Regions from separate parts of the Streptomyces sp. NPDC026575 genome, predicted to be linked through region 1. Evidence: riboswitches for the same ligand, from Rfam matches in the RefSeq annotation. Region 1 holds a riboswitch; each other region holds the start of a gene.

Region 1 (7,617 bases):
CGGCCTCGCGGGCCAGCGCGTCGGCGATCGCGGTACCGCCGCGGCTGTCGAGGTACTCGGACACCCGGATCTGCACCACCTTGCTGAAGGTCTGGTAGTGGGCGCTGCGCGGACGGGGCTGGGCCGCCCGCAGTGCCGCGTACAGCGTCCGGGTGTACGGCGGCTCCTGACCGGGCCACGGGGACCGCCGCCCCGTGCCGTGCTCGCCGCGCTCGGGCGGCAGCGGGCAGGCGGGCGCCTTGGCCGCCTCCCGGTACGCCGAGTCGCGGGTCGCGGCGAACCCCCGCTCCAGCAGACAGCGTTCACTGCCCGGGCTGGTCAGCGCCTCGATCAGGGCCCGTGCCCCGGCCGGCCGCCGGCTGCCCGCGGAGATCGCCAGATTCTGCCCGCCCAGGACGGACATCCGCTTGCCGTCGGTGGGGCGGGCCGGCAGCTCGGCCACCGCGAACTGCTTGCCGGGGGTGAGCTTCTCGGCGACCGAGGCGTACTCCACCGGCCAGTTGCGCATGAACAGGGCGCGGCCGTCGGCGAACCAGCGGCGGCTCTCCGTCTCGTCCATCGCCGTGGCCTCGTGCGGCATGATCGAGTCGAGCCGGTCCTTGACGTCGGCGACGCCCTGCTGGAGCGCGCCGACCTGCTCGCCCTTGGTGAAGCTCGGGGCGTCCGGGTCGCCGCCGTTGGCCCAGGCGGACTCCAGGGTGTTGACGGTCAGCCCCTCGTAGGGCCGCAGCTGGGCGACCATGCCGTACATCCTGCGGGCCTTGGTGCCCTTGCCCTCGCGGGCTAGCCGGCGGTTGTAGGCGTCGGCCACCTGGCCGGCCACGTTCTTCAGCTCGCCCCAGTTGGAGGGCGGTTGGTCATAGCCGTATTCATGGAGGAGGTCCTTGCGGTAGTACAGCAGCCCGGCGTCGCTGTTGAAGGGGACGCCCCAGATCCTGCCGTCGTGGTCGACGGTCTTGACCACGCTGTCGAGGAAGTCGCCGTCCAGGGCCGTGCCCCAGGGGCGGATGACGCCCGCCTCGGCGAACTCCGCGGTCCAGGCCACGTCGAGGTTGAGCACGTCGTAGTCGCTGTTGCCGGACTGCCCGGCGGCCAGCAGCTGGCTGCGCTGGCCGTCGGCGGTGTCGGGGAGCTTGACGATCCGCACCGAGCGGCCGGTGCGCCGCTCGAATGCCTCGATGAGGTCCTGGCGGACGCCCGTACTGCTGAGGTCGCTGCCGGTGGCGAAGACGATCGGCCCCTTCTCGGGGCCGGGCTCGGGGCCCGACGTGCAGCCGCCGAGCGCCGCCGTCAGCGTCAGGCACAGCCAGGCGGCCGGCAGCGCGGCGCGCGGCGTCCTCACCGGCCCTCCCTGCCCGCGGTGCCGATCGAGGCGACCAGTCCGGCCAGCAGGTCGGGGGCCTGCGGACCGCCGGGCACGCACTGCCCCTTCGAGGCGCCGGCCAGTCCCTGGAGGACGAAGGTGTCGCAGCCGGACCGGCCCATCACCAGCGTCAGGACCGGCACCGCGGGCTTCTTCTTCAGCAGCGCGGTCAGGGCGCGCTCCACGCCCGCCGCGCGCCCGGGCCCGCCGTCGTCCTCGTCCATGATCAGCACGATGGCCTGATTGCTGACGGCCGACTCCTTCATCTCCCGCAGGGCGGCGGTCAGCGCCTCCTCCATCGCGGCGCCGTGGTCGACCAGTTCGTCCGCTCCCCCCTTGGCGATCCGGTCCAGTGCGGCCTTTCCGGGCGCCGGGTCGGCGGTGCCGAGCGGGACGGCCCGGCGCACCGCCGCCGGATCGCCCGGGTGCCCGCGGTCCGGGTAGGTCCACAGGCCGTAGGTGTGGCGGGCGCCGACCATCTCCAGCACCCGCCCGGCCGCGCCGAGGGCGACGGGGAGCTTGCCGCCGTCGGCCATCGAGGTGGAGGCGTCCATCAGGATCAGCAGCCGGCTGGATTTCTGCGCCCTGTAGTAGCCGTCCAGCACCCGGGCGACCTGGTCGGCGCCGGCCGTGAAGGGGATGACGGGGGCGGCGAGGTCGGTGTTGGCGCGGCTGCTGCGCAGCGGGGAGTCCGCGGCGGGCGCGGGCACCGTGCCGTCCTTGCCGGGCACCGCGCGGTAGCCGTGCGCGGTGAGGACACGGCGGCCGCCGTCCGGGGCGCGCAGCCAGTCGGCGAAGCGGTCGGCGGCGTCCTGCCGGGGGGCGGCGTCCTTGGCGCCGTGCCAGTCGACCCGGATCAGCGGGTGGTCCAGGGCCGGGACGTTCCTGGGGTAGTAGGCGGCGAAGCGCTCGCCGGGCGGCGGCGGGGAGCCCAGGGCGGGGCAGCTGCCGATGGCGTGGCCGAGGTTGAAGTCGGCGAGGGACTTCTCGGAGACCAGCGGCGCCGAGCGGGCGGCGCGGCCGCTGCCGGGGGTGCCGCCGACGGCGTCGGGGCGCAGCGAGCACAGCAGCTCGGTGCTGCCCGCGTACTGGCTGCCCGGGGCGGAGAGCCGCTGCTCGGCGCTCTCGGCGAGGGCGGGGTCGGGGGCGCCGGACGCGCCGATGTGCGAGCCGTCGTTGGCGAGGTAGAGGCCGATGGTGTGCAGCAGTCCGGTGCCCGAGAGCACCGGACTGGGGCGCAGCAGGCGGAGGTCGCGGTGTGCGCTGTCGGTGCCGGTGAGGAGTTCCTGCCAGGAGGCGCCGACCTGTTCGACGTCGGCGAGCCGTTCGCCGGCCGGGATGCCGACGACCAGCGGGCTGTAGGCCACCGGGCCGGTGTTGTGCAGGGTCGCGGGGGATCCGGTGGGCGGCATACCGCGACGGGCCTCCTCGTAGTCGGCGGTGGATTCGGGGACCCACAGGTCGGGTTGGGGTCCCGGCCGGTGGAGAGGGTCGGTGCCCTTGGCGTCCTGGAGGTCCCGGCCGGTGCCCCGGGCCTGTCCCTGCCAGCGGTCGGCGGCGGCGAAGCCCTGGTCGACCTGGTCCTTGGCGGCGGAGTAGACGGTGATCTGGGCACGCCGGCAGCCCGCGGGCAGATCGTCCTCGCCGTGCAGCGGGCGGGTGTTGAGCTCGGACGTCTCGTAGCCGAAGGCGGCCTGGCGCAGGGTGGGTTCGGCCTCCGGGGCGGTGAGCAGCCGCAGTTCGAGGGCGGGCGGGCAGTCCGGCAGCGGGCGCAGCGCGTGCAGGGTGATCAGCGTGGCGGCGGTGAGCGCGAGGACGGTGCACAGCGCGATCAGGAGCCGCATCCGGGCCCGGATGTGCTGGTTGAACCAGCGGCGTAAACGGACCCGCGGCGGCGTGGGCAGCGGGGCCTCGGGGGTGGCGAAGGACAGGATGACGTCGTCGAGGGTGTTCTGCTTCGCGGAGCGCGGCTCCCAGACGTCCCCCATCGGGGTCCGCTCGTCGGCGAGCCGGGTGCGCAGCTGGCGTACGAGGTCCTCGAAGGCGACGAAGCGCCGGCCGGGGATACCGCGTTCGAGGACCTCCACCATGGCGCGGGTGAAGAGGCTGCCGCCGGCCGGCTCCTCGCCGCTGAAGATCCGGCGGTTGGGCTGGGCGGCCATCAGCAGCGACATGGGTTTGCGCAGGGAGTGGAAGGCGCCGTCGGCGTTGCCGGCGTAGCAGCACTCCAGGACGATCACGATGCGCTCGGCCCGCGCGTTGTCGAGGCAGGAGAGCACCATGTCCTGCCAGGAGACGGTGGTGTGGCTCTGCCGGGGCACCGAGGAGCCGACCATCAGCTGGAGATCGCCGCCGTCGCTGCGGACCCGGCCGTGGCCGGAGAAGTGCACCAGCAGCAGACCGCGGGCCTCGTCGGCGGCGGCCTTGAGGGCCTGCCCCAGCTCCCAGGGCTCCGTGGGGCGGCAGAGCGTGACCTCGTCGGCGGTGAACAGGTCGGTGGCGGTCAGCGCCCGCCGCAGCTCGGGGGCGTTGTCCTCCACCGCCGGCAGGCCGGTCAGCGTGGTGTAGTCGTGGACACAGACCAGCAGCGCCCGGTTGATCTTGCCCCGCGCGTCGTATTCGGACATCCGGTCAGCCCTCGCCGGTGCTGCCGCCCTCGCGTGCCGGTCCGCCCGGATCGGGGCGGTCGGTGTCGCCGATCGCCTGCAGCTCACCGCCCGTGCCGGCGTCGACGGCGGGCGCCTCGCCCTCGGCCCGCTCCTCCCCGCGGCGCCGCAGCCACTCCCGCAGGGCTATGCCCAGCCCCTTGGTGACCTCGGCGGCGACCGCGCCGACGATCACCAGGATCAGGTCGTCCACGCCCACGGCCATGTCGCCGGGGCCGGCCGCCTCCTGGGCGGGGCGCGGCCGCTGCTCCCAGCTGTGGTCCCGGCGGCTCAGCCAGGGTTCGCGCTCCAGCCACACCTGGAGGTCGTCGATGTCCTGCTGCGGATTGTTCGTCCCCGTGATCCTGATGCGGATCTCGTGATGACCGGCGCTCTCCGGCATCCCCCAGCCCCCTTCCGGCGGCCCCTTCGCCCCCGTGCCACAGATAGTGACGTGGGATCAGGGGCGCAGGCAACCGTCTGTGACGCGGCCGCCACCCTGTGGCGTGTGCCACAGCGCCGTCCACGGGGCAGCGTCGCAGGTCAAGGGTGAGTTGACGGGCGTTCGCGGGGCGTGGTGGACTGCCGGAGCCAATCGGCGACAGATGAGGAAGTCCGGTGAGAATCCGGCGCGGTCCCGCCACTGTCACCGGGGAGCGTTCCTCCAGCGAAGGCCACGGTCCGCCTCGCGTACGTCTGACGGCGTACCAGGACTGGAAGGCCGGGGGCCACGCCGATCCGGGAGCCAGGAGACTCTTGTCGCCGTCACGTCGAGCCAGGGCGCGGACCCTGAGTGAGGACATACCGCCATGCCCGGCCGCCCTTCGAAAGCCCCACTGCACGCCCCCGCAGGGCCCCTTCCGGCGGTCTGACCCGATGCGCGGCGAACACGCGGGATACGCGTGCGGCGCGGCCCTGGGCTTTCTCGCCGACCTGATCGCGGCGGATCCGCGGCGCGGCCATCCGGTGGCCGCGTTCGGCCGGGCCGCGGGCGCCGTGGAGCGCCGGCTGTGGCGCGACCACCGCGGGTACGGCACGGCGCATGCCGTGCTGTGCGCGGGCGGTGCGGCCGCCGGGGCCGCCCTGCTCCAGCGCGCCGCGGGACCCTCGCGCGCCGCCCGGGTCGCGCTGACCGCGGCGACGGTCTGGGCCGTGCTGGGCGGCACCTCGCTGGGCCGGGAGGCACGCGCCATAGGCGGGGCGCTCGCGGTGGGCGATCTGGACGTGGCGCGGGAGCGGTTGCCGCATCTGTGCGGGCGCGATCCGCAGGCGCTGGACGGGCCGCAGCTGGCCCGCGCGGTGGTGGAGTCGGTCGCCGAGAACACCTCGGACGCGGTGGTGGGCGCCCTGGTGTGGGGTGCGCTCGGCGGGGTGCCCGGTCTGGTGGCGTTCCGGGCCGTGAACACCCTGGACGCGATGGTGGGTCACAAGTCGCCGCGCCACCGCCGCTTCGGCTGGGCCTCGGCCCGGCTCGACGACCTCGCCGGCTGGCCCGGCTCCCGGCTGACCGCCACCCTGGCCGTGCTCGCCGGCCCCGACCGGCGCGGCGCGCTGCGGGCCTGGCGGGCGGACGGCGGCGCGCACCCGAGCCCCAACGCGGGCCCGGTGGAGGCGTCGTTCGCGGGTGCGCTGGGCGTCCGGCTGGGCGGCACGCTGGCGTACGGCGGGCGGGTCGAGCACCGCCCGGTCCTCAACGGCGGGGCGCGGCCGGTCGCGGCGGGCGACATCGAGCGGGCGGTACGGCTGTCGCGGAAGGTGAGCGCGCTGGCGCTGGCGGCGACGGTGGCGGGACGGCTGGTAGCGGGCGCGGTGTCCCACGGGGGCGCGGCGCGCCGCGGGAGCGGGAGGAAGAGCCGGTGAACGGGCGGAGCAAGGCGTCCGGCGGGACCGTCGGCGGGGGCCTGTTGGTGGCCGGTACGACGTCGGACGCCGGCAAGAGCGTGGTGACGGCGGGGATCTGCCGCTGGCTGGTGCGCAAGGGCGTGCGGGTGGCGCCCTTCAAGGCGCAGAACATGTCGCTGAACTCGTTCGTCACGCGCGAGGGCGCGGAGATCGGCCGGGCCCAGGCGATGCAGGCCGCCGCGGCGCGGGTGGAGCCGACCGCGCTGATGAACCCCGTGCTGCTCAAGCCGGGCGGCGACCGCAGCAGCCAGGTGGTGCTGCTGGGCAGGCCGGTCGGTGAGCTCAGTGCCCGCGGCTACCACGCGGGCCGGCAGGAGCAGTTGCTGGGCACGGTGACCGACTGCCTGGCGGAGCTGCGGCGTACCCATGACGCGGTGATCTGCGAGGGCGCCGGCAGCCCCGCGGAGATCAATCTGCGGCGCACCGACATCGTCAACATGGGCATCGCCCGAGCCGCCCGGATACCGGTCGTCGTGGTCGGCGACATCGACCGCGGCGGGGTGTTCGCGTCCTTCTTCGGCACCACCGCGCTGCTGTCGAAGGAGGACCAGGCGCTGGTGGCGGGGTACCTCGTCAACAAGTTCCGGGGCGATGTGACGCTGTTGGAGCCCGGCCTGGAGATGATGCGGCGCCTGAGCGGGCGGCCGACGCTGGGCGTGCTGCCGTTCGCGCACGGGCTGGGCATCGACGAGGAGGACGGCCTGCGGGTCTCGCTGCGCGGTGCGGTGCGCGAGAGCACGGTGGCGCCGCCGCACGGCGCCGACGTGCTGCGGGTCGCGGTCGCCGCCGTACCGCTGATGTCGAACTTCACGGACGTGGACGCGCTGGCCGCCGAACCGGGCGTGGTGGTGCGGTTCGTGGACCGGGCCGAGGAGCTGGCCGACGCGGACCTGGTGGTGCTGCCGGGGACCCGGGGCACCGTCCGGGCGCTCGCGTGGCTGCGCGAGCGCGGTCTCGCGGACGCGATCGCCCGGCGGGCCGCCGAGGGCCGCCCGGTGCTGGGCATCTGCGGCGGCTTCCAGATGCTGGGCGAGCGCATCGAGGACGAGGTCGAGTCGAAGGCGGGCACGGTCGAGGGGCTGGGGCTGCTGCCCGTACGGGTGCGGTTCGCGGCGGAGAAGACCCTCGCGCGGCCGGCCGGGGCGGCGCTGGGCGAGCCGGTGGAGGGGTACGAGATCCACCACGGCGTCGCCGAAGTGACCGGCGGCGACGAGGCGTTCCTGGACGGCTGCCGGGTCGGCTCCGTATGGGGCACGCACTGGCACGGCTCCCTGGAGAGCGACGGCTTCCGCCGGGCGTTCCTGCGGCGGGTGGCGGCGGACGCGGGGCGGGCCTTCGTCCCGGCCCCCGACACCAGCTTCGCCGCGCTGCGCGAGGAGCAGCTGGACCGGCTGGGCGATCTGATCGAGGAGCACGCGGACACCGACGCGCTGCTGCGGCTGATCGAGGAAGGGGTGCCGGAGGGGCTGCCGTTCGTGCCTCCGGGGGCGCCATGAGGGGTACGCATGGGACGGATCGGGCCGGCGACGTGGAGGATGACAAGGCATGACAACGGTGCACAACACGACCCCGCAGTACCCCTTCACCGCGGTCGTCGGGATGGCCGACCTGCGGCTCGCGCTGCTGCTGAACGCGGTGAGCCCCGCGGTCGGCGGTGTGCTGGTACGCGGCGAGAAGGGCACCGCGAAGTCCACCGCGGTGCGTGCG
Region 2 (7,617 bases), on a different contig from region 1:
CGGAGGGGCTGGTCACCGTCATCCCTCTCCGCGACAGCAAGGACTCCGCATGGCGCAAGAGCAGCTACAGCGATGGCGGGGAGGACAACTGCATCGAGGTCGCCGACGGGCTCCCCACCACCGTCCCCGTCCGCGACAGCAAGAACCCCGCCGGTCCGGTGCTGCTCTTCCCGGCCGGTGCCTGGTCGGCCTTCATCGACGCCGTGAAGGCCGACCGGCACGAGATCGGCCGGATATCGGGCTGCTGAGCGGACCCGATCGATCCGCTCGATCCGCTACCCCGGCTACGCCTCCGGGTACCTCCGTGGTGTCCACACCACGTCCTCGTTCCGTCCGTCGGTGCGCCGCACCACCTCTGTCTGCGATGAGCCGACGATGAGGAGGGTCCGCATGTCGACCTGGGTGGGGTCGAGGTCGGTGAGGGCAACCGTGCGGACGGATTCCTCGGGGCCGCCGATGTCGCGGGCGAGGATGACCGGGGTGTCCGGGGCGCGGTGTTCCAGGAGGAGTTCGCGGGCCTTGGCGACCTGCCAGGTGCGGCTGCGGGAGCCGGGGTTGTACAGGGCGAGGGCCAGGTCGGCGCCCGCGGCGGCGCGGAGGCGGGCGGCGATGACCTCCCAGGGCTTGAGGCGGTCGGAGAGGGAGATGACCGCGTAGTCGTGGCCGAGCGGGGCGCCGGCGCGGGCGGCGGCGGCGTTGGCGGCGGTGACGCCGGGCAGGACGCGTACCGGCACGGAGCGGTAGGGGTCCTGGGAGGCGACTTCGAGGACGGCGGTGGCCATGGCGAAGACGCCCGGGTCGCCGCCGGAGACCACGGCCACCCGCCGGCCGCGGCGGGCCAGATCGAGGGCGAGTTCGGCGCGTTCGGACTCGACCTTGTTGTCGGAGCCGTGGCGGCGCTGGCCGGGGCGTACCGGGACGCGGTCGAGGTAGGTGGTGTAGCCGACGAGGTCCTGCGCGGCGGCGAGGGCGCCGCGGGACTCCGGGGTGAGCCAGAGCGGGCCGGCCGGTCCGGTGCCGACGACCACGACCTCACCGGGGCCGGAGGGCTCGGCGGCGGGGTCCGGCGCCGCCTCGGGGGCCTGGTAGGACTGCTCCGCGACGCGGCTGGCGACGACCGAGACGGAGAAGTAGGGGACGGTGTCGGAGTCGATGTCGGCCAGATTGTCCGTGCGTTCGCCGGACATGGTGGCGCGCTCGACATAGTGGGCCTCGGCGAGGCGGCCGGAACGTTCCATCGCCCGGCGGACGGTGGGGAAGGTGCGCCCCAGTTTCATCACGACCGCGGTGTCGGTCGAGGCCAGGCGGGCCGTCAGCTCCTCCTCCGGGAGGGTGCCGGGCAGGATCGTCAGGACCTCGTCGGCCTCGGCGAGCGGTTTGCCCAGGCGGGCCGCGGCGGCGCTGATCGAGGTGACCCCGGGGATCACCTCGGTCGGGTAACGGTGCGCCAGCCGCTTGTGCATGTGCTGGTAGGAGCCGTAGAAGAGCGGGTCGCCCTCGGAGATGACGGCGACCGTGCGGCCGGCGTCGAGGTGGACGGCGAGGCGGGCCGCGGCCTCTTCGTAGAACTCGTCGAGCGCGCCGCGGTAGCCGCCGGGGTGGTCGGTGGACTCGGTGGTGACCGGGTAGACCAGCGGCTCTTCGATGTGGTCGGCGCGCAGATGCTCGGCGGCTATCGCGCGCGCGATGGACCGTCCGTGCCGGGCGCTGTGGTACGCGATGACGTCGGCCGCGGCGATGACCTGGACGGCACGCACGGTCATCAGGGACGGGTCACCGGGGCCGAGGCCCACGCCGTAGAGGCGACCGGTCAGCTGCTGCTCGCTCACGCTTACTCTTCCTCGCTTGCCAGGGCGTTGATCGCGGCCGCGGCCATGGCGCTGCCGCCCCGGCGTCCGCGCACCACGATGTGGTCCAGCTTCGACGGGTGGGCGATCAGCGCGTCCTTGGACTCCGCCGCGCCGATGAAGCCGACGGGTATGCCGAGGACGGCGGCGGGCCGGGGCGCCCCCTCCTCGATCATTTCCAGCAGGCGGAAGAGCGCGGTGGGGGCGTTGCCGACGGCCACCACGGCGCCCTCCATGCGGTCGCGCCACAGCTCCAGCGCGGCGGCGCTGCGGGTGGTGCCCATCCGGGCGGCCAGGTCCGGCACCGACGGGTCGGCGAGCGTGCACAGCACCTCGTTGTCGGCCGGCAGCCGCTTGCGGGTGACGCCGCTGGCGACCATGTTGGCGTCGCACAGGATCGGCGCACCGGCGCGCAGCGCCTTGCGGGCGTTGGCCACCACCTCGGGGGTGAACGCCAGATCGCGTACGAGGTCGACCATGCCGCAGGCGTGGATCATCCGGACCGCCACCCGGCTGACGTCGGCGGGCAGCCCGGCGAGGTCCGCCTCGGCGCGGATCGTGGCGAAGGACTGGCGGTAGATCGCCGCACCGTCCTTCTCGTAGTCGAAGGCGGTCACTGTGGCCTCGTTTCTTGCGTTGCTGGTGGTGCATCCGGCCGTACGACCGATATCTGGTAGCCGTCCGCCGTTGCCAGGACGTCGACCCAGGTGCCGTGAGGGTGGCCGCAGCGGCGCTCGCAGCCGGACCAGTGGACGGGCGTGCCGCCCGCGGGGACGGCCGGGCCGCCGTCCGGCGTCCGCGCGCCCGCGGCGACCGCGTCCGCGGCGTCCGCGCGGACGTCCGTAAGGGACTTGGCGCAGCCGGGGCGGCCGGTGCACGCGCCGAGGCGGTGCCAGGGGGAGGACGGGTCGGTGACCAGGCCGGCGGCGGACAGCTCGGCCGACCGGGCGGCGGCCGCGGCGGGCGCCAGACCGGGCAGGACGATTCCGCGCCAGGGCGTCAGGCGCAGTGCGCCGGAGCCGTCCTGGGCGGCGACGGCGGTGAGCAGGCGCCACTGGGCGGTGCTCAGCCGGCCCAGCGGGGCCAGCACGCACAGGGCGCGGCGGCCGTCGGCGCCCTCGACCACACCTGGAGCGGAGGAGTCGGGGAACTCCTCGGCGCGCGCGGTCGCCGAGCGCAGAGCCGCTGCCCCGTCCGTCACCCGCTCCGCCGTGATGCCCGCCGCCTGGAGCCGCTCGGCGACGTGCCGGGTCGTCAGCGTGTGCCCTTCGGGCAGTTCGCGGATCCGCCAGGCGCCGCTGCCGCTCGCCGCGGCGGCGTCCAGGAACGTCAGGGCGGCGGTGAGCGCGGCGCGCGGTGCGTCCGGGCCGGCGATCCGCAGCGCCGCCGGATCGTCACCGACCCGCAGCAGCGCCGTGCCACCGGCGCCGGTCCGGTCGGCCGCCACGGAGGGTTCTGCGACCAAGCTCACATCCCCGCCCAGCGCCGCCACATCGCCCCGCCCGTCGTCCAGGACGAAGAGGAAACGGCCGGACAGCGCGGTCGCCGACCGGCTCGCGCAGAGCGAAGAGTCCAGGTCACGGGCCCACAACCGCACGTCAGCAGGGGTGTGCCGGTCCAGCCCGGCCAGCGGGGAGGCGAGGATGTTGCGGAGGCGTTCGTGGTGCTCGGAGGGGAGCAGACCGGCGTCGCGCAGCAGCGCGGCGAGCCGGCCGCCGCAGCCCTCGGCGAGGCCGCGCAGTTCCACGTTCCCCCGGGACGTCAGGGAGAGCCGGCCGTCCCCGAGAGCGTCCGCGGCGTCGGCCAGCGCTTCGGCCTGACGCACCGTCAAGTCGCCTGCGGGCACCCGCACTCGGGCCAGCCCGCCGTCGGCCGCCGGGTGCAGTCGCAGCGCCCCCGGGCAGGCGTCACCGCGGTCCCGCAGGGGCGGTTCGGACCCCAGGGGCCGGATCGAGGGGGAGGGCGGCATGGCGGCGAGCATACCCACGACGCCGGGCGGCCGATCCGGGGCGGATCCGGCCACGGACCAGGCGCGGACCGGCCACCCACGCGGCCGCGGCCCCGGCCGGGGCGGAGCACGGCGGTCCCCGGCGGCCGGCCCCCGGGCCCGCTTACCTCGGCCGTCCGCAGCCCTTACTATGCAGGTCGGTGGGTCGGCTGGCCCACCGGACGCCAGCGACGGCGCCCAAGGGAGGAAGCCCGGTGAGAATCCGGCGCGGTCCCGCCACTGTGAACCCGGCCAGCGCCGGGTGAGCCAGGAACTCCCGCCGTCCATACGACCACCCGGGGCGCGGACACCCCGAGGAAGGCCTGCGCTCGCATGATTCTGCTGCTGTCGACCTCCGACACCGACCTGCTCAGCGCCCGCGCGGCCACGGGCCCGGTGCCGTACCGCCTCGCCAACCCCGCCCGCCTCGACGTGGCCGAGCTGCCCGCGCTGCTGGAGGGCACCGACCTCGTCGTCGTACGCCTCCTCGGCGGCATCCGCGCCTGGCAGGAGGGCCTGGACCTGCTGCTCGCCGAGGACCAGCACCGGCCGGTCGTCGTGCTCACCGGTGAACAGGCCCCCGACGCCCAGCTCATGGAGCAGTCCACGGTCCCCGTCGGCATCGCGGCCGAGGCGCACGCCTACCTCGCGCACGGCGGCCCCGCCAACCTCGACCAGCTCGCCCGCTTCCTCTCCGACACCGTCCTGCTGACCGGCCACGGCTTCGAGCCGCCGGCGCCCGCGCCCACCTGGGGCCCCCTCGACCGGGAGAGCCGCAACGACAGCGGCCCGCTGGTCGCCGTGCTCTACTACCGCGCCCACCACATGAGCGGCAACACCGCCTTCGTGCGGACCCTGTGCGAGCAGATCGAGGCGGCCGGCGGCCGCGCCCGCCCGCTCTTCGTCGCCTCGCTGCGCGCGCCCGAGCCGGAGCTGATCGACGCCCTCCGCCCGGCCGACGCGATCGTCACCACCGTCCTGGCCGCCGGCGGCACCAAGCCCGCCGAGGCATCCGCCGGCGGCGACGACGAGTCCTGGGACGCGGGGGCGCTCGCCGCGCTCGACGTGCCGATCCTCCAGGCCCTGTGCCTGACCGGATCGCGCAGCGCCTGGGAGGAGAACGACGAGGGGCTGTCCCCGCTGGACGCCGCCAGCCAGATCGCCGTCCCCGAGTTCGACGGGCGCCTGATCACCGTTCCGTTCTCCTTCAAGGAGGTCGACGAGGACGGCCTGCCGGTGTACGTCGCCGACCCCGAGCGCGCCGCCCGCGTCGCCGGTATCGCCGTGCGCCACGCCCGGCTGCGCCACATCCCGGCCGGCGACAAGCGCCTGGCGCTGGTGCTCTCCGCCTACCCGACCAAGCACTCCCGCATCGGCAACGCCGTCGGCCTGGACACCCCGGCCAGCGCGGTCGCCCTGCTGCGCCGCCTGCGGGCGGAGGGCTACGACTTCGGCGACGAGACCGCCGAGCCCGTCCCCGGTCTGGAGTCCGGCGACGGCGACGAGCTGATCTACGCCCTCATCGAGGCCGGCGGCCACGACCAGGAGTGGCTCACCGAGGAGCAGTTGTCCCGCAACCCGGTCCGCATCCCGGCCGCGGACTACCGGCGCTGGTACGCCACGCTGCCGCAGGAGCTGCGCGACGCCGTCGAGGAGCACTGGGGCCCGGCGCCGGGCGAGATGTTCCTCGACCGCAGCCACGCGGGCGAACCGGGCCGCGACCCCGACGGCGACATCGTCCTGGCCGCGCTGCGCCGCGGCAACCTCCTGATCATCATCCAGCCGCCGCGCGGCTTCGGCGAGAACCCGATCGCGATCTACCACGACCCCGATCTGCCCCCCTCGCACCACTACTTGGCGGCCTACCGCTGGATCGCGGCCTCCCAGGAGGACGGCGGCTTCGGCGCCGACGCCATGGTCCACCTGGGCAAGCACGGCAACCTGGAGTGGCTGCCCGGCAAGAACGCGGGCCTGTCCGCCGCCTGCGGCCCGGACGCCGCGCTCGGCGACCTCCCGCTCGTCTACCCCTTCCTGGTCAACGACCCGGGCGAGGGCACCCAGGCCAAGCGCCGGGTCCACGCCACCCTCGTCGACCACCTCGTCCCGCCGATGGCCCGCGCCGAGTCCTACGGCGACATCGCGCGCCTGGAGCAGCTCCTCGACGAGTACGCGGCGATCTCCTCCATGGACCCGGCCAAGCTGCCCGCGATCCGCTCCCAGATCTGGACGCTGATCCAGGCCGCCAAGCTCGACCACGACCTGGGGATGGACGAACGCCCCGACGACGAGGGCTTCGACGACTTCCTGCTGCATGTCGACGGCTGGCTGTGCGAGGTCAAGGACGCCCAGATCCGCGACGGTCTGCACGTCCTGGGCGGCGCCCCCACCGGCGAGGCCCGCGTCAACCTCGTGCTCGCCATCCTGCGGGCCCGGCAGATCTGGGGCGGCACACAGGCCCTGCCCGGTCTGCGCGAGGCGCTCGGCCTCGACGAGTCCGCCGCGACCCGCACGACCGCCGACGAGGCCGAGGAGACGGCCCGCGCCCTGGTCCAGGCGATGGAGGACGCGGACTGGGACCCGGCCGCGGTGGCCCGCATCGCCGACGGCCACCCGGACGCGGTCGCCGACATCCTCGACTTCGCCGCCCGCCAGGTCGTGCCGCGCCTCGCCGCCACCACCGACGAGATCGACCACGCCGTCCACGCGCTCAACGGCGGCTTCGTCCCGGCCGGCCCCTCCGGCTCCCCGCTGCGCGGACTGGTCAACGTCCTGCCGACGGGCCGCAACTTCTACTCCGTCGACCCCAAGGCCGTCCCCTCCCGGCTCGCCTGGGAGACCGGCCAGGCACTCGCCGACTCCCTCCTGACGCGCTACCGCACCGACAACGGCGAATGGCCGCAGTCCGTCGGCCTCTCCCTCTGGGGCACCAGCGCGATGCGCACCAGCGGCGACGACGTGGCCGAGGCCCTCGCGCTGCTGGGCATCCGCCCCGTCTGGGACGACGCCTCGCGCCGCGTAACGGGCCTGGAGCCGATCGCGCTCACCGAGCTGGGCCGCCCCCGTATCGACGTCACCTTGCGCATCTCGGGCTTCTTCCGGGACGCCTTCCCGCACGTCATCGGCCTGCTGGACGACGCCGTACGGCTGGCCGCCTCGCTCGACGAGCCCGCCTCCGAGAACTTCGTACGGGCTCACGCCCAGGCGGACCTGGCCGCGCACGGCGATGAACGCCGCGCCACCACCCGGATCTTCGGCTCCCGCCCCGGGACCTACGGCGCGGGCCTGCTCCAGCTGATCGACTCCCGCGACTGGCGCACGGACGCCGACCTCGCCGAGGTCTACACCGTCTGGGGCGGCTACGCCTACGGCCGCGGGCTGGAGGGCCGCCCGGCCCGGGACGAGATGGAGACCGCCTACAAGCGGATCGCGGTCGCGGCCAAGAACACCGACACCCGCGAACACGACATCGCCGACTCCGACGACTACTTCCAGTACCACGGAGGCATGGTCGCCACCGTCAAGGCGCTCAAGGGCAAGGCCCCCGAGGCGTACATCGGCGACTCCACCCGGCCCGAGACGGTCCGCACCCGCACCCTCGTCGAGGAGACCTCCCGGGTCTTCCGCGCCCGGGTGGTCAACCCCCGCTGGATCGAGGCGATGCGCCGCCACGGCTACAAGGGCGCCTTCGAACTCGCCGCGACCGTGGACTACTTGTTCGGCTACGACGCCACCACGGGCGTGGTCGCCGACTGGATGTACGACAAGCTCGCCCAGACCTACGTC
Region 3 (7,617 bases), on a different contig from region 1:
CTGCTGGAGGCCGCTCGGGCCGCCGGCGAGCACACCGCGATCGTGCTGGGCCACCCGCCGTACTACCCGCGCTTCGGGTTCGTGCCCGCCGCCGCCCGCTTCGGCATCCTGCCCCCGCAGCCCTGGCCGGACGATGCCTTCCTGGCGCTCTCCCTGGACGGCTCCATACCCCCGCGCGGCACGGTGCGCTACGCGAGGGCCTTCGGCATCGACTGACCCCGGCCCGCGCCGCCGGTCTCCGCGCCCGGTGCCGCGCGCGGGCGCGACCAAGCCCGATGGCGATACGGAGTAAAGTCGACCGTCACACCACCCGCCCGCCGCCACCCGAGCGCACCGCGCCCTCCACAGGAGCGTGCCGGACCGCCGCGCCGCAGCGGCACCCCACGGGACGGGCCGAACCACACACACGAGGCACACTTCGGTGAACGCACCACCGGTCGTCGAATGGACCGAGGCCGACCGGCCCCGCTCCGCCCGTTGGCGTTCCGAGAACGGCTCCCCGCCGCCCCGCCGGATCGTCATCGCGGACGACCGGACGCGGGCCGACGACGCCTACAAACTCGCCTGCGAGGGGACCGCGCTGCTGTGGCGCGGCGACTTCCACAACGCCCGCCAGCTGCTGACGGCGATGGCCCGCCGCATCGACCGCCGCCCGCGCAAGGCGCCGCCCGCCGATGCCACCCAGGCGTTCCATCTGCACCGCGCCGCGCAGAACCAACGCGCCCGCATCCTGGGCATGCTGCTGGTCCCGCTCGACGCCGGCCACGCCGTCCCGCTGCACCGCGCCCCCGATGTCCGCGAGGCATGCACCAGGGCATACGGCCCCGGAGAGCCCGCTCCCGGGCAGACCTCCGACGACGAGGGCCCGACCCCGGCCGCCTCGCTGGTGTCGCTGCGTGAACTCCTCGCCCTGATCGGCGCCAACGAATGGCGCAGGAAGGGCGTGCAGATCCCGGCGCTCGGCGGCGACCGCATCCACCCGCACTACGGCGTCTTCTCACCGGCCCGCGGCGAGTACGTCGATCTGGTCGCCGAGGCGCCGCTGCCCTCGCAGGACCTGGCGTTCGACATCGGCACCGGGACCGGCGTGCTGGCCGCGGTGCTCGCCCGGCGCGGCGTGCGCAGGGTGGTGGCCACCGACCAGGACCCGCGCGCGCTGGCCTGCGCCCGCGAGAACACCGAGCGCCTGGGTGTCGCCGGGCAGGTGGAGGTCGTCGAGGCGGACCTGTTCCCGGCCGGCCGCGCCCCGCTGGTCGTCTGCAACCCCCCGTGGGTGCCCGCGAAACCGACCTCACCGGTGGAGCGCGCGGTGTACGACCCCGGCAACGCGATGCTGCTCGGCTTCCTCAACGGCCTCGCCGACCATCTGACCCCGGGCGGCGAGGGCTGGCTGATCCTCTCCGACCTGGCCGAACACCTCGGCCTGCGCCCGCACGCCGAGCTCCTCGACGCCTTCGCCAAGGCCGGCCTCGCGGTCCTGGGCCGGCTCGACATCGCCCCGCGCCATCCGCGCGCCCGCGATACCTCCGACCCGCTCTATGAGGCCCGCGCGGCCGAGGTCACCTCGCTGTGGCGGCTGGGCGTCGCGGACGGGTAGCCCGCCCGGCCGCGACCCGGCCTCAGACCTGGTGCGCCCCCGCACCACCGGTCGCGCCCTGGGGCCGTAGCCCGGCACACGCGTTGCGGACGTAGCGGCGCCAGTCACCGGCGTCGTGGCGGATCACCGCCGCCAGTCCGCACACGATCATCACCACGTCGCCCACCTCGGCGTCCGCGCGCACCGCGCCCTCTTCCTTGGCGCGGGCGAGCAGTTGGCCCGCGACCGCCTCGGCCTGCGTCCGGCCCTCCCCGGTCGGCTCGGTGGAACCGAACGCCGCCTCGATCGACGCGGACAGCCCCCGCTCGGCGTCCAGCACCTCCCCGATGTGCTCGACATAGGCGGCCAGCCCGTCGGCGGCCGCGGCGCTGGGCAGACAGCGGGTGCGCCCGAACTCCACGATCTCCGCCTGACGTTGCTCCCCCACGGCGGCGATCAGTGCCGCCCTGCTGGGGAAGTGCCGGTAGACCGTTCCGACGCCCACCCCCGCCGCCCGGGCGACCTCGGGCATCTGCGCCTCGTCGCCGCGGGCGCGGAACACCTCCCGCGCGGCGTCCAGCACACGGGTGCGATTGCGCTCGGCATCGGCGCGCGGCCTGCGATGCGGGCTGGGGGAGGTCGAAGAGGCTGCCACATCGCCGATGCTACTGCTACGCTCATCAAGCGGAATCGGATTCCGATTCCGTTTATGCCGCTGCGCATCGACCAGAAGAGGACCGGCGATCACCATGCCCAAGGAGCGATTCTTCGTCCTGCAGCCCCGCGAACGGCGCCCGGGCCGTGTGCCCCTGCCGCCAGGATTCGGCGTCAAGGCCCGCACGAGCGACACCGAGGGCCGCCTCGCCATCCTGGAGAACCAGCTCGACGTCGACATTCCGCCGCATGTCCACCACCACGCCGATGAGTTCGTCTACGTCCTCGAAGGCGAGATGGAGGTCGACTTCGACGGCACCACACACCGCCTGACCCCGGGCATGTGCGTCCTGCTCCCCCAGGGCGTGCCGCACGCCCTGCGCAACGCCTCCCAGCCGCCCGCCCGCTGCCTGCAGATCTCGTCACCGGGCGGCTGGGAGGAGTTCGTGGAGGACATGTTCGAGGCCGGGCCGGTGGCCATGAAGGGCGGCCACCCCGATCTCGACCGCCTCAACGCGATCGGCGCGAAGTACGGCATGGAGTACTTCGACTGAGCGGCATGGAGCACCACGGCCATGACGCGAAGGAAGCCGGGCCGATCCACCGCCATCCGGCCGCCGATCAGGCACGATGGACCCATCATGGATCTCCGGCACCTTCTCTCCCGCGCCCGCCGGCTCGCCGGCTCCGCGACCCCCGCACGACGCCGGCTGCTCGGCATCACCGGCCCACCGGGTGCGGGCAAGTCCACCCTCGCCGCCCACCTGGTGGCGGAGCTGGCCGGACGGGCGGCGCTGGTCCCGATGGACGGCTTCCATCTCGCCGAGGCGGAGTTGCGCCGCCTCGGCCGCACGGGCCGCAAGGGCGCGCCCGACACCTTCGACCCCGCCGGGTACGAGGCACTGCTGGCGCGTCTGCGCGCGCCGGACCCGGACGCCACCGTCTACGCCCCGGCCTTCGACCGCCGCATCGAGGAGCCGGTCGCCGGCAGCATCGCCGTGGCACCGCATATCCCGCTCGTCGTCACCGAGGGCAACTACCTCCTCCTCGACTCCGCGCCCTGGTCACGGGTCCGCGCGCTGCTCGACGAGGTCTGGTACGTGGAGTTGGACGCCCCGGAGCGGATCCGCCGGCTGATCGACCGCCACGAGCGCTTCGGACGCGCACACGCCGATGCCGAACGGTTCGTGCACTCCTCGGACGAGACCAACGCCCGGGTCGTGGCGGCCACTCGCGACCGCGCCGACCTCGTCATCTCCTTCGCCCCCGAAGAGGCCCCGCTCCCGTCCGGCGACTGACCCCCTGCCGCCGCCCGCCGGCCAGCAGCCCGACCACCGACAGCGCACCCCACCCCACGGACACCGCGGCCGCCTTCACCCTCCGATCCCGGCCCGGCAGCGTCGCACCGACCAGGACGGCGTCCCCGAGATCGGCCGCGATCCTTATATACGCGGCGGTGCGCAGCGCCGGGCCCTCGGGCGCCAGCGCGAGCGAGAGCCCGCTCGCCACCTCCCGCCAGGCAAGTGGCCGCAGCGAGATCCGGGTGGCCCGCTCGATCCTCCCCTCACCGTCGACCAGCCCCGAAGGCCGCGCCAGCAGATCGGGCACCGCCGTCACCGCCACCCCGTACACCGCCGTGGCCACCCCGACCGCACGCAACAGACCGACCTTCATCCGCCCTCCCGCTCTCCCTCGCCGACGCCTTCCGCCAGCACCTGCCTGCCTCGCATCAACTCCTTTCCGCATCAAGCCCCTTCCCAAACGACATCATCGATGTCATCATGACATCATGAGTGTCAATGAGGGGGGTGCCGCAGAGCATGACACCGGCGAAAACGGCGCCGGAGCGCACAGTTCCGCCGCGCAGGACACCGACAGGGAGGGCACAGAGGGGCTCACGCCCGCCGAAGACCTGCTGTACGGCGTCATCAGACGCCTGTGGCCGCTGCACCGGACGGTGGTCCGCGCGGTCGAGCGTGAGCTGACGGGTACGGGCATGACCGCCGGCGAACATGCACTACTGGACGCCCTGCACAGCGAAGGCCCCAGGACCGTGCCGCAGTTGGCCCGCTCGATGGGGCTCGACAGACAGCCGGTGCAGCGCTGGGTGAACCACGCCGCGGAGCTGGGCCTGGTCGTGACGGCACCCAACCCCGCACACCGCCGCTCCTCCCTGATCGAGCTCACCACCGAGGGCGCGGCGGCGATACGCGGAATCCAGGAGTTCGAGGCGACGGAGCTGCGGCGCCGACTGGCCGACCTGCCCGCCGAGGACGTCCGCACGACCCTGCATGTACTCGACCGACTCGGCGAGGAATTCCGGCACCTGGCGAACGGCTCACACGTTCCACCGGAGAATGCCGACATCAACGACAAGTAATGATGACGGCGACACCAGATCCATAAGCAACAATCACGCCAGTACCACCACCCACCACACAAACGCCAAAGGACGGTCCGGAGCATGACCCGAGCGATCACCGACTGGTCCGAGGTCGACAACGGCCTCGTGCCGGTCGACGACGGCGAGCTGTTCTACGAGACGGCCGGGTCGGGCCCCGCGGTGGTACTGCTGCACGGCGGCATGCTCGACCAGCACATGTGGGACGAACAGTTCACCTGGCTGGTGAACTCCGGCCTCCGCGCGATCCGCTACGACTTCCGCGGCCACGGCCTGTCCTCCACGGTGGAGGGGGACTACGCCAACCACGACGACCTGTGCACCCTCCTGGACGCTCTCGACGCCCCGAGCGCCGTCCTCGTCGGTCTCTCACACGGTGCGCGGGTCGCCCTCGACACCGCGATAGCCCACCCGGCCCGGGTGACGGCCCTCGCGCTCGCCTCCCCCGGTATCAGCGGCCGCCCCTTCACCGACCCCTTCGTCCTGGCGCACATCAAGGAGCAGGTGGCGGCCATCGGCGCTCCGGACGGCGCGGAGCGCTATGTCGAGCACTTCCTGCGGATGTGGGTGGACGGTCCGCATCGCGAACCATCCGCCGTGCACCCGGGGTTCCGTGAGCGGATGCGCGCCTCCGCCGAGGCCAATGTGGAGGTGCATGCCGACGGGCTGGGCGCCGGGATGCCCCTTGAGGTCGGGGCCGCGGACCGTCTGAGCGAGGTCCGGGTGCCGACGGTGGTGCTCGACGGCGACCTCGACAGTACGGACATCTCCGCCAACGCCCATGCCATAGCGCTGACCGTCCCCGGCGCCCGAAGAGTCCGCATACCGGGCGCGGCCCATATGGTCAATCTGGAGAACACCGCGCTCTTCGACCGCGAACTGCACGCCTTCCTCTCGTCCTTGGACTACTGATCACCCTCGGACCACCCCGTGATGCCCCGGCACCCGGCACCCTGGCACACCAGCCCCACCGCGCACCGCGCACCGCGCGCCGGAACTGCGGCTCTCCCGGCGGCCATCGACCGTGAGAGCGCCGCGGCCGCCGGTCCGCACCCCCGCCCGTCCTCCTCGGCAGATAGAGTGATCGAGCCGTGGTGTTCGGGAAGACCGGTGCCGGACCTTGTGGTCCCAGGCCGGAGCGGCCCTCGCCACTGTGATCGGGGAGTTTCCAGCCCTTTCCGTAGGCGCACGGCGCGCCTACGGCGCCACTGACCGCAGCCCGCGGCCGGGAAGGCGGGGACGGACGCGTGCACCCGTAAGCCAGGAGACCGGCCACGGCATCTCACGAACTGATCCACGAGGTGCTGGAGCGTGACCGCCGGATGGCCCTGTCCACCGATACCCCGAACACCCCTGCCCCCGCCGCGTTCCGCTGGCGTCGGCAGGACACCGTCCGCACCGCCGGCCTGATGGCCGTCATAGCCGGTCTGCACATCGTCGCCTTCGGTGTGCTCTTCCTGCTCGTCGTCCCGCACCACTACGCCGTCGGAAGCCAGGTCTTCGGCGCCGGACTCGGCATCACCGCATACACCCTCGGTATGCGGCACGCCTTCGACGCCGACCACATCGCCGCGATCGACAACACCACCCGCAAGCTGATGGCCGACGGCAAGCGGCCGGTCTCGGTGGGCTTCTGGTTCGCGCTCGGCCACTCCAGCGTGGTGGTCGCGATGGCGGCTCTCGTGGCCGGCGGCGCCCAGCTCGCCGGCACCCTGCTCAACGACGAATCCCGTACCCACCAGGTCCTCGGCACCATCGGCACCACGGTCTCGGGGACGTTCCTCTACCTCATCGCCGCCCTCAACCTCATCGCGCTGGCCGGGATCTGGCGGGTCTTCCGCGGTATGCGCGACGGCCGTTACGACGAGGCCGAGTTGGAGCAGCGCCTGGATTCGCGCGGCTTCATGAACCGCCTCCTGGGGCGCTTCACGCGCTCGATCTCCCGCCCCGGCCAGATGTTCCCGCTCGGCTTCCTCTTCGGGCTCGGCTTCGACACCGCGACCGAGGTGACCCTGATGGTGATGGCGGGCAGCGGCGCCGCGGCCGGCCTGCCGTGGTACGCGGTCCTGTGCCTGCCGCTGCTGTTCGCCGCCGGGATGAGCCTGTTCGACACCCTCGACGGCACGTTCATGAACTTCGCCTACCAGTGGGCGTTCTCCAACCCGGTGCGCAAGGTCTACTACAACCTCACCATCACCGGTCTGTCGATCGCCGTCGCCTTCTTCATCGGCACGATCGAGCTGGTGACCGTGCTGCACGACAAACTCGCCCTCAACGACCCGCTGACCGGCTGGATCTCCACCCTCGACCTCGACAACGTCGGCTTCATCATCGTCGGACTGTTCGTCGTGGTGTGGGCCGCGGCGCTGGCGTACTGGCGACTGAGCGGTGTGGAGAAGCGCTGGGCGCAGCGAGCGGAGGAGGCAGACCGGGCGAAGGCGACAGAGCGGACGGCACCGGCGTCGAGCTCCTGAGGCACGGCGCGCGGGCCGCGCCTCCTCACCTCAGGTGGCCGAACCGGCGGCGGCGCCCGTCACCAGATCCGGCCCCCAGCGCTTCATTGCGACCGCAAGATCCAGCGGTCGCAGCCGGTCCGCCTCCTCCGGCCCCGGCCAGTCCTCCCGCGGAACCCGCCACATCACCTCGAACTCGTTGCCGTCCGGGTCCTTGGCGTACAGGGACTTGGAGACGAGGTGGTCGGTGGCGCCGACCAGCGCACCGCGCTCACCGAGCCGCGCCTTCGCCGCGGCCAGTTCACCGAGCGTGCCGACCTCCCAGGCCAGGTGGTACAGCCCGACCCGCCCGGCCTCCGGCCCCGGCGCGTCCGTCCCCACCGCGAACAGCCCCAGATCGTGATCGTTGAGCGAGCCGGGCGCGCTGAGGAAGGCCGCCCGCCCCGGTATCTCCACATCCACGCTGAGCCCCAGCGCCTCACCGTAAAAAGCAACAGCCCGCGCCACATCCCGGACATACAGCACCGCGTGAT
Region 4 (7,617 bases), on a different contig from region 1:
TGGCTGCGAACAGCTGAAGGCAGTGGGGCGGGTCAGGTGCGCAGGGTGCGGGCGGCGGCCTGGAGGGCGATCGCCTCGCGGTAGCGCTCGGCGGTGCCGATGGCGGCCTGCCGCCAGGTGAAGCGGGCCAGTACCCGCTCCCGGCCGGCGGCGCCGAGCCGGCGGCGCAGCGCCTCGTCGCCCAGGAGGCGCAGGAGTCCGCCGGCGAGCGCGTCGGCGTCGCCCGGGGGCACCGCGAGGCAGGTCTCGCCGTCGGGGCCGGCGACCTCGGGGATCGCGCCGCCGGTGGTGGCCAGCAGCGGGGTCCCGGTGGCCATCGCCTCGGCCGCGGGCAGCGAGAAGCCCTCGTAGAGGGAGGGGACGCAGGCGACCTGGGCGCCGCGGACGAGGTCGACGAGTTCGCCGTCGCTGATGCCCTTGACGAACTCGATGGCGCCGGAGAGCCCGAGCCGCTCGATGGCGGCGGCGACCGGCCCGTCGTCGGCCCGCTTGCCGACGACCACCAGATGGGCGTCGGGGTTCTCGGTGCGCACCTTGGCGAGCGCCTCGACGAGGTGGATCAGCCCCTTGAGGGGGACGTCCGCGCTGGAGGTGGTGACGATCCGGCCCGGCACCTCCGGGACGGCGGCGTCCGGCGAGAACAGGTCGGTGTCGGCACCGATGTGGACGACGTGGATGCGGCCGGGGTTCACCCCGAGGTCGTCGACGATCTCCTGGCGGGAGGACCCGGAGACGGTCAGCACGGACGGCAGCCGCCGGGCGACCCGCTTCTGCATCCGGGTGAAGCCGTACCAGCGGCGGACCGAGGCGCGGCGCTTCCAGTCGTCGGCGGCTTCGAGGTCGAGCCGCCGGTCGACGGTGATGGGGTGGTGGATGGTGGTGACCAGCGGGGCGCCGAGCGCACCGGGGCCGCCGAGCAGGCCGTAGCCGAGGGTCTGGTTGTCGTGGACGACGTCGAACTCGCCGCGGCGGGCGGCGAGGTGGCGCCGGGCGCGCAGCGAGAAGGTGAGCGGCTCGGGGAAGCCGCCGGTCCACATCGTGCCCACCTCAAGGGCGTCGATCCAGTCGCGGTATTCGCCGCGCCCCGGCGTGCGGAACGGGTCCGGCTGGCGGTAGAGGTCCAGGCTCGGCAGCTCGGTCAGCTGCACGCCCTCGTCGAGGACGGGGTAGGGCTGGGCGCCGATCACCTCGACGGTGTGGCCGAGGCGGGCCAGCTCGCGCGAGAGGTGGCGTACATAGACGCCCTGTCCGCCGCAGAACGGGTTCCCCTTGTACGTGAGCATCGCGATCCGCAGGGGGCGCCCGTGGTCGCTCGGAGTGGCGACCGAGGTGCGCTCCAGGCGCTCGCCGTTCGTCGGGGCGGAGGCCGAGGAGACCTCTGCGGGGCGAGGCGCGGCTGCCTGGACGGCCTCTGCGGTCACGCTCGGCCCCCTTCTCACTGGACTTTCGCCGGAGCGTAACCGCTGGCGGTAATCTAGAACAAGTTACAGAACTGACGGGCTACTGATCAGTTCACCGAACTTCGAATCTACCGGCCAGGACCGATGCGAAAAGAGCCGCACCAGGTGATTCGCGCCACCACCCGCCCCCCTGCCATGCTGTGCCGATCGAACCACCGGCACTCACCGCATCGCGGACGGAATGCCATGGAATGGGAAATATGACTACGGAATCCAAGGCGGCCAAGGCGGCGCTTCCCGCGAGTCCTCCCCTGACCGAGCGTCAGGAGGCCCGGCGCCGCCGCATCCTGCACACCAGCGCCAAACTGGCGTCCCGCGGCGGCTTCGACGCCGTGCAGATGCGCGAGGTCGCCGAGTCCTCGGGCGTCGCGCTCGGCACCCTCTACCGCTACTTCCCCTCCAAGGTGCATCTGCTGGTCGCCACCATGCAGGACCAGCTCCAGCACATGCACGAGACGCTGCGCAAGCGCCCGCCGTCGGAGCAGGATCCGGGCGCGCGGGTCGCCCAGACCCTGATGCGGGCGTTTCGCGCACTGCAGCGCGAACCGCACCTCGCGGATGCGATGGTGCGCGCGCTGACCTTCGCCGACCGGTCGGTGAGCCCGGAGGTGGACACCGTCTCCCGGCTGACGACGGCGATCATCCTGGACGCGATGGGGCTGGAGGCCGCGCCCACCCCGGAGCAGCTCTCCGCGGTACGGGTCATCGAGCACACCTGGCACTCGGCACTGATCACCTGGCTGTCGGGCCGCGCCTCGATCGCCCAGGTGAAGATAGACATCGAGACGGTCTGCCGCCTGATCGACCTGACCGCACCGGAGGGGCCGAGGTAGGGGCGTACCCGGGTCCGCCGAGGTTCGCCCCGCCGCCCGCCCGGGTAGTTGGCCCGCAAGGGGCCCATCGAACCCCTACGGGATCGCCGCCCCCACCCCCTAAGGCCCCCACCCCCTAAGGCCCCACCCCCGCCCGAGCCGCTCACTCCTCCGGCGGGAAGACCGCCTCGCCGCTGCCGGCGACGGTGATGATGATCGCCTCCACGGGGCACCCCTCCGCCGCCGCCAGAACGCTCTCGGCGGCCTCCGCCTCCGGCGCCACGGGGTGCGACTGACGGGCCGCGTCCAGCCGGAAGCCGTCCGGTGCCGCGCCGACGCACATCCCCGACCCGATGCAGACGCTCCGGTCCACCTCCACCTGCCAGCGGTCCGCCATCAGGCACCCGCCGGCAGGTGGATCATCTTGTGCTCCAGGTACTCGTCGAAGCCCTCGGGGCCGAACTCCCGCCCGATACCGGAGTTCTTGTAGCCGCCGAACGGGCCGAGCATGTCGATGCTGAAGGTGTTCACCGAGTACGTACCGGTGCGCACCTGGCGCGCGATGTCGATGCCGTGGTCGACGTCGGAGGTCCACACCGAGCCGGAGAGCCCGTAGTCGGAGTCGTTGGCGATCCGGACCGCCGCCGCCTCGTCGTCGTACGGCAGCAGGCAGATGACCGGGCCGAAGATCTCCTCGCGGGCGATCCGCATCGAGTTGGCGACCTCGCCGAAGAGGGTCGGCTCGACGTACCAGCCGGTGTCCTGCCCCTTCGGCCGGCCGCCGCCGGTCAGGACCTTGGCGCCTTCCTGCTGGCCGAGCGCGATGTAGTCCAGCGAGCGCTGCTGCTGGCGGCGGGCGACCAGCGGGCCCACTTCCGTGGCCGGATCCAGCGGGTCGCCCACGGTGAGCGCGGAGGCGGCCGCGGTGAACCGTTCGGCGATCTCGTCGTAGTGGCTGCGCGGTGCGAGGATCCGCGTCTGGGCCACACATGCCTGGCCGTTGATCATCCAGGCGAACGGGACGATGCCGGCCACCGCCGCGTCCAGATCCGCGTCCGGCAGGATCACCGCCGCGGACTTGCCGCCCAACTCCAGCGTGACGCGGCTGAGATTGCGGGCCGCGACCTCCATGACCCGCCGGCCGGCCGCGACCGATCCGGTGAACGACACCTTGTCCACTCCCGGGTGCCCGACCAGGTACTCGCTCACCTCGCGGTCCGCCGGCAGGATCGACAGCACGCCCTCCGGCAGTCCGGCCTCGGACGCGATCTCGGCGAGGAGGTACGCGTCCAGCGGGGTCTCCGGCGACACCTTCAGCACGGCCGAGCAGCCGGCCAGCAGGGCGGGCGCGAGCTTGGCCGCGGCGGTGAACTGCGGGACGTTCCACGGCACCACGGCCGCGACCACCCCGACCGGCTCCCGCCGTACGAGGATCGGCCCCAGCACACCGGCCCGCCGCTCCTCGAACGGAGCGCCGCCGTCCGCGCCCTCGAAGGTGCGGGCCACCGTGAGCGCCGAGTCCCAGGCCAGCACCGAGGCCAGCGACTGCACCATGACGCCGGAGGTGAACGGGGTGCCGTTCTCGGAGCTGATGACCCTGGCGATCTCCTCGCTGCGCGCGGCGAAGGCGTCCTTGATGCGGGTCACCACCGCGATCCGGTCCGCCAACGGGGCGTTCGCCCACACCCCGGACTCGAAGGACGTACGGGCCGCGGCCACCGCACGGTCGACATCGGCCCGCGAGGCGTGCGGGACGCGGCCGATGACCTGTTCGGTGTGCGGTGAGACGACCTCGATCGTGTCCCGGCCGGCCGGATCGACCAGCTGTCCGCCTATGTAGAGCTTTCCGTGCTCGACGAGGTCGCTCATCGCTGCCGCCTCCTGCGGGTTGGCCGCCTGTCCGATGTGGGTGCGCACCGACGCGGACCGCCCGAGGGGCCTGTGCCGCGCTACCGCGCCGACTGGTGACGCCGTGTCAGTCGATCGCCTCGGCGCCGCTCGGTTCACCACGTCAGAAACTGATACCAGTTCTAGTTGGAGGAGTCCACGGCGCGGACCAAATCCCCACCACCACCCCAACCGCCGCCCACGGTAGGTGACTTCGCGCCTCCTTGAAACCGGTTCTAGTTATAGTGAGAGGGCAGGTGCGGGGTGTCGGGGTGTGTGCCACACCGAGAGGGGACCGGGATGACCACGCAGGTGATCGACCACCGGGGCGGGGTGTGGAGCATCGCCGTCCCCATCCCGGACAACCCGCTCGGCCACACCCTCGTCCACCTCCTGGAGACCGACCGCGGACCGGTGCTCATCGACACCGGCTGGGACGACCCGGACTCCTGGGACACCCTCGTCGCCGGCGTCGCCGCCTGCGGCTTCGCCCTCACCGATCTCCACGGCGTCCTGATCACCCACCACCACCCCGACCACCACGGCCTCTCCGCCAAGGTGCGGCAGGCGTCCGGCGCCTGGATCGCGATGCACGCCGCGGACACCGCCGTGGTCCGCCGGACCCGCGAGGCCGAGCCGGGCGAGTGGCTCGACTACCTGATCGCCAAGCTCGCGGGCGCGGGCGCGCCGGACGATCATCTGGCACCGCTGCGGGAGGCGCGCGGCAGCGGGCGCGGCCGGAGGCCGCCCGGCCGGCGGGCCGCGCTGCCGGACCGCGGGATCGAGCCCGGCGAGCTGCTCGACCTGCCGGGACGCCGGGTGCGCGCCATCTGGACGCCGGGGCACACGCCGGGGCATGTGTGCCTGCATCTGGAGGAGGAGCATCCGGGCGGGCGGGCGCACGGCTTCGGCCGGCTCTTCTCCGGCGATCACCTCCTCCCCGGCATCACCCCGCACATCGGCCTGTACGGGGACCCCGACGACAGCACGGTCACCGACCCCCTGGGCGACTACCTCGCCTCCCTCGAACGCATCGGCCGGCTCGCCCCCGCCGAGGTACTGCCCGCCCATCAGCACGCCTTCACCGACGCCGAGGGCCGGGTGCGCGAACTCATCGCCCACCACGAAGAGCGGCTCTCCGGACTGAGAGCACTGCTCCGCGAACCCCTCACCCCCTGGCAGCTCGCCGTGGCCATGGAGTGGAACCGTCCCTGGGAGCAGATCCCCTACGGCTCCCGGAACATCGCCGTCTCGGAGGCCGAGGCACATCTGCGCCGCCTGGTGAAGCAGGGGGGCGTGGAGCGGGTACCGGGCTCCGAGCCGGCGACTTACCGGGCGGTGTGAGGCGCGAGGCGGTGTGACGCACGCGCGGGAGCCTCGGGCGAGGCGGCGGGCGGGGCGAGGGCACTCGCGCCGCCGAGTCGGTGTGACGCGTGAGGGAGGTGTGACGCACCTCGCGCCTGTGCGCGGCCTGGCGACGTCGGCGCTGTTCCTGTGCCGCGCGTGGCCACCGTCGGCCTTCCCCGGCTCGTACGTGCGGGCGGGCCCCGTCCGGGCGCCGGTTAAGGTGTGCGGGACAACTTCATCCGTACCCGATCGGGGGAAGCCGGTGGAAATCCGGCGCTGACCCGCAACCGTGAGGACGGCCGGCGGCCCGCGCAGTGCGCGGCGCAGATGGCCGTACGAGCCGGAGCACCCGTTGGGGCACGACCAAGGCTCCCGCCACCGGAACCGCCGCCCGCGCGGACGGTCCGGTGCGCGGCACCGTCGAGGTATACGGAGCTGAGCCCGGTGCCACCGCGCCCGATCGCAGGATCGGCGCTCGGCGGTCGTCCGAGCGCGGCTGCGTACCACCGCCGCGACCCGACCCGAGAGGCACCGACCCGATGGCCCCCATGGCTTCCATGGCTCCCCAGGCCCCTTCGACGCACCCCGTCGCCTTCCTGGCGCGCCGCGCCGCCATGGCGCTGGCGGCCGTGGCGGTGCTGGGCACGGCCACCGCCCCCGCCGCGTTCGCGGAGCCCGCGGCCGCCCCCTCGGCGTCCCCCAAGAAGCTGCCCGACGGGCTGTACGGCACCAAGGACCCGCAGTACGACGGTGTCTGGCGGCAGTCGCTCGCGCTGCTGGCGCAGGACACGGTCGGCGTACGGCCGGCGGCGTCGGCCGTGGACTGGCTGGTCGGGCAGCAGTGCGCCGACGGCTCGTTCACCGCCTTCCGCGCCGAGCCGAAGCGGTCCTGTGACGCGAAGACGATGCGGGACACCAACCAGACGGCCGCCGCGGTGCAGGCGCTGGCCGCGCTCGGCGGGCACGGCGAGACCGTGAAGAAGGCCGTGAGCTGGCTGAAGTCGGTGCAGAACGACGACGGCGGCTGGAGCTCGATGGCCGGCTCGCCCAGCGACGCCAACTCCACCTCCGTCGTGATCGGCGCGCTCACGGCGGCCGGCGAGAAGCCGGAGTCGGTCACGTCGAAGAAGGGCGGCAAGACCCCCTACGACGCGTTGCTCACCTTCCAGCTGGGCTGTGCGGCGAAGGAGGACGAGCGCGGCGCGTTCGCCTTCCAGCTCAAGGGTGCGGCGCCGAACGCGGACGCCACCGCGGCCGCCGCGACCGGCGCGCTGGGCAAGGGCTTCGTCGTCGCACCGGCCGGGAAGCGCGCGGACACCCCTGTCAAGCCTCTGACCTGCAAGGACGGCAAGCCGGAGAAGTCCAGCGATGCGGCGTCGGCCGCGGCCGGCGGCGCCGCCCACCTCGTCGCCCAGCTCGACCGGAACGGACAGCATCTGCTCTCCGCGATGCCGGGCCAGGAGAAGCAGCCCGATGTCGGCAACACCGCGGATGCCGTGGTGGCGCTGGCGGCCGGTTCGCACGGGGCCGCCGCCCAGAAGCCGCTGAAGTGGCTGGAGAAGAACGCCGCGGGCTGGGCCAAGGAGAACGGCCCGGCCGCGTACGCCCAGCTGGTGCTCGCCGCGCACGCCACCGGCACCGACCCGCGCTCCTTCGGGGGCAGCGATCTGGTGGCCGCGCTGAACGCGACCGGACCCAAGCCGGCCGGTACCGCCGCGCCGGCCGCCGAGGACCACAAGGACGGCGACGGCGGCGTCAACGTCTGGTGGGTCGTCGGCGTCGCGCTCGCCTTCGGCGCCGGCATCGGCTTCCTGCTGAGCGGCCGTAAGAAGAAGAACGCACTCTGATGCGGCCGAGGCAGCTGCCGCAGCCGACGCGGCGCACCCGGATCGCCGGCGCGCTGCTGCTGGCCGGCACGGTCACCGGGCTGGCCGCCGGGCCGGCCCAGGCGCAGGAGTACCGCTACTGGTCCTTCTGGGACGGCGGGAGCGGCGGCTCCTGGGCCTACGCCACCCAGGGGCCGGCCACCGTGCGCCCGGCCGATGGCGCGGTCGAGGGCTTCCGCTTCACCGTCAGCGCCGACTCGGCCGCGGCCGGCAAACCGCGCGCAG

What was found. A riboswitch is a leader RNA that binds a small molecule or an ion and turns the genes downstream of it on or off. The one in region 1 is predicted to bind cobalamin.
Region 2: it holds a riboswitch for cobalamin, as region 1 does, so the genes downstream of both, cobN (cobaltochelatase subunit CobN) here and ACZ4NB_RS11820 (cobalamin biosynthesis protein) in region 1, are expected to answer to the same signal.
Region 3: it holds a riboswitch for cobalamin, as region 1 does, so the genes downstream of both, nicT (Nickel transporter NicT) here and ACZ4NB_RS11820 (cobalamin biosynthesis protein) in region 1, are expected to answer to the same signal.
Region 4: it holds a riboswitch for cobalamin, as region 1 does, so the genes downstream of both, ACZ4NB_RS28690 (prenyltransferase/squalene oxidase repeat-containing protein) here and ACZ4NB_RS11820 (cobalamin biosynthesis protein) in region 1, are expected to answer to the same signal.

Annotation. Positions count from the first base shown of each region.
Region 1 is NZ_JBVHQM010000007.1:65,571-73,187, forward strand. It holds gene ACZ4NB_RS11805 (extracellular solute-binding protein) at 1-1,342, opposite strand, end outside; gene ACZ4NB_RS11810 (caspase family protein) at 1,339-3,990, opposite strand; gene ACZ4NB_RS11815 (hypothetical protein) at 3,995-4,411, opposite strand; cobalamin riboswitch at 4,616-4,764, shown strand; gene ACZ4NB_RS11820 (cobalamin biosynthesis protein) at 4,885-5,868, shown strand; gene ACZ4NB_RS11825 (cobyric acid synthase) at 5,865-7,406, shown strand; gene ACZ4NB_RS11830 (putative cobaltochelatase) at 7,456-7,617, shown strand, end outside.
Region 2 is NZ_JBVHQM010000002.1:30,650-38,266, reverse strand. It holds gene ACZ4NB_RS02510 (DUF397 domain-containing protein) at 1-248, shown strand, start outside; gene ACZ4NB_RS02505 (precorrin-2 C(20)-methyltransferase) at 285-1,829, opposite strand; gene ACZ4NB_RS02500 (precorrin-8X methylmutase) at 1,832-2,464, opposite strand; gene cobG (precorrin-3B synthase) at 2,461-3,816, opposite strand; cobalamin riboswitch at 3,985-4,133, shown strand; gene cobN (cobaltochelatase subunit CobN) at 4,168-7,617, shown strand, end outside.
Region 3 is NZ_JBVHQM010000019.1:141,827-149,443, reverse strand. It holds gene ACZ4NB_RS25775 (GNAT family N-acetyltransferase) at 1-216, shown strand, start outside; gene ACZ4NB_RS25770 (methyltransferase) at 422-1,597, shown strand; gene ACZ4NB_RS25765 (TetR/AcrR family transcriptional regulator) at 1,620-2,231, opposite strand; gene ACZ4NB_RS25760 (cupin domain-containing protein) at 2,326-2,784, shown strand; gene ACZ4NB_RS25755 (nucleoside/nucleotide kinase family protein) at 2,872-3,528, shown strand; gene ACZ4NB_RS25750 (hypothetical protein) at 3,482-3,904, opposite strand; gene ACZ4NB_RS25745 (MarR family winged helix-turn-helix transcriptional regulator) at 4,020-4,610, shown strand; gene ACZ4NB_RS25740 (alpha/beta fold hydrolase) at 4,695-5,543, shown strand; cobalamin riboswitch at 5,707-5,922, shown strand; gene nicT (Nickel transporter NicT) at 5,954-7,105, shown strand; gene ACZ4NB_RS25730 (VOC family protein) at 7,136-7,617, opposite strand, start outside.
Region 4 is NZ_JBVHQM010000024.1:12,277-19,893, reverse strand. It holds gene ACZ4NB_RS28715 (glycosyltransferase family 4 protein) at 33-1,421, opposite strand; gene ACZ4NB_RS28710 (TetR family transcriptional regulator) at 1,661-2,293, shown strand; gene ACZ4NB_RS28705 (ferredoxin) at 2,436-2,669, opposite strand; gene ACZ4NB_RS28700 (aldehyde dehydrogenase) at 2,669-4,141, opposite strand; gene ACZ4NB_RS28695 (MBL fold metallo-hydrolase) at 4,460-5,503, shown strand; cobalamin riboswitch at 5,736-5,877, shown strand; gene ACZ4NB_RS28690 (prenyltransferase/squalene oxidase repeat-containing protein) at 6,055-7,353, shown strand; gene ACZ4NB_RS28685 (SCO2322 family protein) at 7,353-7,617, shown strand, end outside.